3 regions of the Paenibacillus sp. FSL W7-1287 genome follow, and region 3 is predicted to be linked to each of the others. Evidence: riboswitches for the same ligand, from Rfam matches in the RefSeq annotation. Region 3 holds a riboswitch; each other region holds the start of a gene.
What was found. A riboswitch is a leader RNA that binds a small molecule or an ion and turns the genes downstream of it on or off. The one in region 3 is predicted to bind thiamine pyrophosphate.
Positions count from the first base shown of each region.

Region 1 (2,272 bases), 1.2 Mb from region 3:
TAAAAACAAGCTGCCAAGCTGATAGCAAAAATCAGGACGAGGTGGCGTGTATTCAAGCGTCTGCAGTAGGCTACGAATGGCAAGCTCCCTCTGTTTTAATTGGGCATAGCAGTGCGCTTTGCGAGAGCAGGCTGCAATGTTATCCTCGACCCAGCCCTTTTTTCCTTCAAGAAACAGATCGTACCATTGAATGGCTTCTTCGTAACGGGCATGGTCGCGCAGCTCATTTGCAAAGTAAAATTGATCACGTGGCGTAAATTCTTCTCCTTGCTCCAATCGAGCTAAGTAAATATCGAGATTACGATTGGACGCATGACGTTCCTTCCGGTGCGTTACAGCAATGTCTGAGTGGAAGCTGGAGCCGTATACAGATAAATATTCATGTACTGGACCAATCCACTCAAAATTCATGGAGCGTTTAACGAGGCGATTGCGGCGATAGCTGTAGGTAGGTTTGCCATTCTCATCAAAGGCAAGATTGTACTTCATCGTAACGGTATCGTAGTTAAAAGGCTCGCGCTGCTTCAGCTCAAGTAAGCGGGCAAGATCCTCTGGCATCAGTACATCATCCGCATCAAGCCACATGATATAGTCACTGGTTGCTTGCTGAAAGCTGAAATTACGAGCAGCTGCAAAATGATTAATCCATTCAAAGTCATACACTTTTGCACCGAGCGAGGTAGCAATCTCTTTCGTCCGGTCTGTTGAGCCTGTATCCACAATGATGATCTCGTCAATAGCCTCCTTCACGCTATTGAGACAGCGAGCAATCACATCTTCTTCATTTTTCACGATCATACATAAACTAATCGTAATCAACAACATCACCCTTTATCAAAGTCTTGTATAGTCTTGTATAGTCTATTAGTCAACCATAAGAAAAGTGCTAGACACGTGGAATGAATGTGCCTGTATACCCCTATGTTTAGACGCAGCTTACAATGCTAGACGTGTTCATCATGAGCAGGGCTATCCAAATGAATAACCGTTTGCTATAATAAACAATAGATTAACCAATTGAATACGACACTTCGGGAGCTAAGATGAACTTGGCTGAGAGGAGAACTGTTCTGTTCTCGACCGTACCTGATCTGGATAATTCCAGCGTAGGAAATGTGCCATAACATTAACCGGCCACGTTTCTATGCCCGGTTTTTTTGTGCTCTGCAGCAGAGCAGATACATATTCGGGCATCGAAAACGATCAATTAACCTGTATGAACGTTTGAACAGCGGGCAAGCTGTTTCATAGCAGGGTAATGACGTTGCTGCAAGGCATCCTTCCTCTACGCGAAGGGTGTCTTTTTAATACCTATGATGATCAGCGTGTCAAAATGGTCAATCTAAAAAGAAAAAGAAAAAGAGATGGAGAGAAAAGCTATGAAAATTCAAAGCACCAAATGGCTCGTTATGGTTGTGCTGCTAGCGATGCTTACAGCATGCGGTAATACGGGGAATGCAGGAAATGCGGAGAATGCAGCAAAGGGGAATGAAGCAGCCTCAGAGGAAAAGCTGCGCAAGGTACAGCTTATGCTGGATTATACGCCAAATACAAACCATACCGGACTGTATGCAGCTCGTGACCTAGGATACTTTGCAGAGCAGGGCTTAGAGGTGGAAATTATTGCTCCAGCAGATGGTGGAGCAGACGCACATGTTGCAGCGGGAAATGTAGAGTTTGGTGTAAGCTATCAGGAAAATGTGACGCTATCACGCATCGCTGGTTTACCAGTTGTGTCGCTTGCGGCCATTATTCAGCATAACACCTCAGGCTTTGCATCGCCTAAGGATAAAGGCATTGTAACACCGAAGGAATTTGAAGGGATGCGCTATGGCGGATGGGGCTCTCCGATTGAGCAAGCCACAATCGAGTCCTTAATGCTTGCAGCAGATGCTGATTATAGCAAAATGGATATTGTGAATATGGGCAATAGTGATTTCTTTGCAGCGGTTGAGCGAGATATAGATTTTGCTTGGATCTTCTACGCTTGGACAGGGATTGAAGCAGAGCTGCGAGGGGTAGATCTTAATATGATCTATATGAAGGATTATAATGAAAATTTAGATTATTATACGCCAGTGCTTGTAACGGGTGAAGCGATGATTAAGGAAGACCCTGAGCTCGTTCGTAGCTTTGTCGCAGCAGTAGCAAAGGGATATCAGTACAGCATCGAGCACCCAGAGGAGGCGGCAGATGTATTGATTGCAGCAGAACCAGATCTTAATGCAGAGCTTGTTAAAGCAAGTCAGCAATGGCTAAGCCCACGCTATCA
Region 1 is NZ_JBBORD010000001.1:2,639,883-2,642,154, reverse strand. Features, by position in the region: gene NSQ99_RS12100 (glycosyltransferase) at 1-798, opposite strand, end outside; TPP riboswitch at 1,022-1,131, shown strand; gene NSQ99_RS12095 (ABC transporter substrate-binding protein) at 1,380-2,272, shown strand, end outside.
Region 1: another riboswitch for thiamine pyrophosphate. It lies ahead of NSQ99_RS12095 (ABC transporter substrate-binding protein); the one in region 3 lies ahead of tenA (thiaminase II).

Region 2 (2,272 bases), 1.5 Mb from region 3:
GAGCTTGCAGCTCGGCAGTAGCTTCAGCTCGGAAGGCTAAGCTTAGTGAGTTCGATTGATAAGAAAAATACTCCTCCCATATATTCGGATACCATATCCCTTCCTGCATTAAAAATGACTTCTGCTCTGCAAATACATGAGACGGGTGGCCATCAGCAATAATGTCACCTAGACGATTTAACACTACGACACGATCAAACCAGTCGAGAATACCGTCAATATGATGCTCAACGACAATGACGGTATGCTGCGCTAACGTGCTACGGATCGTTTCCCATATATATTGCTTGCCCTCAGGATCTAGCAGGGCAGAAGGCTCATCAAGAAATACAACATCCGGCTTAAGAAGCAATACCGCCGCAAGAGCAAGACGCTGCTTCATCCCTTGTGACAGCTCTGCAATCGGAGTATGTAGCTTGGGCAAGTGCAACTGGACATGCTCCAGAGCTTCCTCAATGAGCTGCTTCATCTGCTCTTGTGGGATTTGTTGATTTTCAAGGACAAACGCAAGCTCCTCATCGACATAGCTCATGCAGAATTGCGTGTCTGGGTCTTGAAAGACAAAGCCCCAGCTCTCTGGCTTTGTAATTTGCTCTGCCAGCAGTGGGATTTGGACTGCTCCCGGTATAATGCCGCTAATAATTTGTAAAAGCGTAGACTTGCCACAGCCGCTAGGTCCAAGCAGCAGTAGTTTTTGACCATGAGGGATGGAAAGGGTGAGATCGTTGAATATAAGCTGCTTTTCCCCACTGTACTTGGCTCTCAGCTTCGTAACACCTATCGCTTTATTCGTCATCCGTTAAACTCCTTCTTTACTGCTTAAGGTTGTCAATTTCTGAATAGTCAATTGGGCGAATTAACGAAGTGACCTTCGTTTTTTCTAGCGCAAGCACGATATAGTAGGCGAAGATCCCTGTAAAGATAAAGGCGCTAATGACACGTAATCCGTACTTCACGATTAATGCCCATGTTTCCAATTCAGCGTAACCATAGCTTAGATCTAGCAGGAAGCCGCCAACGCAGGACATGATGCCTGCTAATCCTGCAACTGCAATTGAAAATTTGCGATATCGGAATGCTAGGAAGACGAGCTCAGCTCCAAGACCTTGAATTAATCCGTACATTAGAACCTCAAAACCGTTACCGACTAACGCGGATAGACTTGCACCTGCAACACTTGCCAATAGCGCTGCCCCAGGCTTGCGAATAAGAAGAGCAGCAAATGGACCGACCATAAACCACATACCATAAATTAATTGACGCAGCGTTGGCAATAACGGCTTCACTACGCTGTATAGATCGTCCCAAAACTTCATGATTACTCCAAATACGATACCTATCACTATAATGACAACGATGTCTACTAAACTAAGTTTTTTCATGTTTTGACTCCTCCAACATTGTTTTGTATGCACAAAAAAACCGTCTGGATATACGCAGACGGTCAGAAAATCCCTCTTTTTCTAAACACCCATTCTCTACGCTGGTATTATCCAGTTCAGATCAACGGTCAGTAGCGGGGTAATAGCTACTATCTCAGCCTGTTTCCACAAGCACCCGGACGGTTTATATGCAACTGTGATCTAATGTACTATACATTTCCAAACTTGACAACTGTATATTAAGAAATTGTAAAGGTTGAGGAATATTTATAGCTCGTCGGGATGGCGGAAATTAGCCATCTGCTCTAACAGCTCGTGAGGCTGCTCCGCGACAAGATTAAGTGCAGCGTAGCGTCCTTTTAAGAATTGCTCCTGTACCATATGATCAAACAGATGGATTAGCGGGTTGTAGTAGCCTTTAACATTCAATAGACCGCATGGCTTTTTGTGCAGCCCAATTTGACTCCATGTAATGACTTCAAAGTACTCCTCCATTGTCCCAGCACCGCCAGGCATAGCAATAAAGCCGTCTGATAGATCCATCATTTGATGCTTACGCTCATGCATTGAATCAACCTTAATGAGCTTGGTAAGCTGCTCGTGGGCAATTTCTCGATGTGCCAGATGATGAGGGATTATGCCGATAACCTCTCCGCCAGCTTTTAACACAGCATCTGCAACCGCCCCCATCAAGCCCGTGCGCGAGCCACCATAGACGAGACCGATGCCACGTTGAGCAAGCTCATTACCTAATGCAATAGCAGCTTGTTCATAGTCAGAAGAAGCTCCAATACTGGAACCACAGTATACAGCAATACGTTTCATAGCAACTCTCCATTCTACATTAGGATAGGTTTAGTATAATTTTTCCAAAAGACATAAGCAAGCAG
Region 2 is NZ_JBBORD010000001.1:2,993,497-2,995,768, reverse strand. Features, by position in the region: gene NSQ99_RS13645 (ABC transporter ATP-binding protein) at 1-796, opposite strand, end outside; gene NSQ99_RS13640 (ECF transporter S component) at 813-1,382, opposite strand; TPP riboswitch at 1,459-1,571, opposite strand; gene NSQ99_RS13635 (LOG family protein) at 1,650-2,207, opposite strand.
Region 2: another riboswitch for thiamine pyrophosphate. It lies ahead of NSQ99_RS13640 (ECF transporter S component); the one in region 3 lies ahead of tenA (thiaminase II).

Region 3 (2,272 bases):
TCATGATCTAGTTATGGAGGAAGTACTCCTACCGGCCTCTGCCCTTATGCAGGTTTTTCCGGTTTTTCCGAAAAAGAAAGCCCAGCTGGCCGCTCCACATCTGTTGCATATTCCAGCTTGTTATCTCGGCATTGCACTAGCTGCAAGGAAAGAAGCGATTAAGTTCGCATATAGCTACCAGCCGAACTCACTCTCAACCTCAATTATCCATGTTCCTCATATCGTGCAGCAGCTTGGTCAAATTGAGCTAGAGCTGCAAACAGCGAGACATTTTATGTATAGCGTAGCAGCGAGATGGGATCAGAAGGTGCTTCCACCTGAGCAGCTTAGTATCGAGCTCAATGCGGTTAAAGTGACTGCCATACAAACCGCGCTTTCGGTTGTTGATAAGGCGATGCGGATAGTAGGAGCACATAGCTTAGCGCTTGATCACCCATTGCAACGCATGTATCGTGATGTGCGTTTTGGCTTACATAATCCCCCTATGGAGGATGCAGTGCTGTCGATGCTAGGAAGATTAGCGATAAAGGATATAGAACTAGAGCTAGAACACAAACAGGAGCATGAGCAGGATTAGTGAGAGTATAACAGTATAGTTAGCGCTCCTAGCTCGTCAAGAAGTGCCGATTGCTAGAGTCAATAGACATAAATTTTTTTTAAGCTGTTGCCAATATCTAACACATCATTTATAGTATTGTTAACTTCATATTGATACACGGGTGCTGGATAAAGTCCGGCTGAGATAGAAACCGTATGTTTCTGACCGTTAATCTGATCCAGGTAATGCTGGCGTAGAGAATTTTATCGAATTGTAACCATTCGTGTACTTTAAAGTTCTCGAATGGTTTTTTTTGTGCTTAAATACGCCAATATTTCCAATTAAAGGAGGAAAAGTAGATGACAAGATTTAGTGAAAGACTGTATGCTGCAGCAGGTGGAATTTGGGAGCAAAGCCACCGCCACCCATTTCTCACCGAGCTTAGCAATGGAACGCTTGACCCACAGCGCTTTATTTACTACATGAAGCAGGATTATGTGTATCTAATCGAATATTCGAAGATGTTTGCTTATGGCAGCATAAAAGCTCAAGATCTAGCAACCATCGGCAAAATGTCTGAGCTGTTACACTCGACTTTGCATGTAGAGATGGAGCTGCATCGTCAGTACGCAGAGCGATTTGGCATTAGTCGTGAAGAGCTAGAGTTAACGACTCCATCCCCAACACTAATTGCCTATACGAAATATATGCTCGAGGCTGCAGCACAAGGAACGCTAGCGGACGTAGTTGCTGCGCTTTTGCCATGTATGTGGAGCTACCGAGAGGCTGGATGCAGATTTGCTGAAATTCCTGAAGCTCTTGAGCATCCCCTTTATCGGGAATGGGTACTAATGTATAGCTCTAAGGAGTTTGGAGAGTTGACTGATTGGACAATCGCTCTGATGAATGAGCTGGCTGAGGGCTTACCAGAACGAGAGCTTGCACGATTAGAGCGTCACTTTGTAACCGCCTCAAAGTTTGAATATTTGTTCTGGGATATGGCTTATCGCCAGGAGGAATGGCCGGTTTGAACAAAGCTAAGCAGACGATAGAACAATACGCCCTTGTCGTTGAGGGACTCGTATACGGTTTTACTGAGGATAAGCTGCTGTTTGACGGACTAGATTTAGCTATTCCGACTGGAGAGTTTGTAGCACTGCTTGCACCGAGTGGAATCGGTAAGACGACATTGTTTCGATTACTTACAGGTCAGCTGCAGCCAATAGCTGGTGTACTTCATATTGGAGCTGAAGAGGCTGAAAAGACTGAGAAAGCAATTGGTCGTAGCATGCGAATAGGCTATATGCCGCAGCGTGACAGCTTAATGCCGTGGCGTACTGTGCTCGATAATGCAGTGCTTGGCCTGGAGTTGTCAGGAGTAAGCAAGCATAAAGCAAGGCAACAAGCTTTAGAGCTGCTACCGCAGTTTGGTTTAGCTGGCACAGAGAACAGCTATCCGCATGAGCTGTCGGGTGGGATGCGACAGCGAGTATCCTTTTTGCGATCGATGCTTGGTGGAAGCTCGATGCTGCTGCTAGATGAGCCGTTTAGTGCTTTGGACGCGATGGTACGAATTCAGATGCAGGAATGGTTGCTTCAAGTATGGGAGCAGCATCGCAAAACGATATTATTCATTACACATGATATTGATGAGGCTATCTTGCTTGCTGATCGAGTGCTCGTAGCAGCAAGCTCACCAGTAAGCATGCTGCATGAGATTGTGATAGATTTACC
Region 3 is NZ_JBBORD010000001.1:1,467,110-1,469,381, forward strand. Features, by position in the region: gene NSQ99_RS06620 (acyl-CoA dehydrogenase family protein) at 1-577, shown strand, start outside; TPP riboswitch at 706-815, shown strand; gene tenA (thiaminase II) at 898-1,569, shown strand; gene NSQ99_RS06630 (ABC transporter ATP-binding protein) at 1,557-2,272, shown strand, end outside.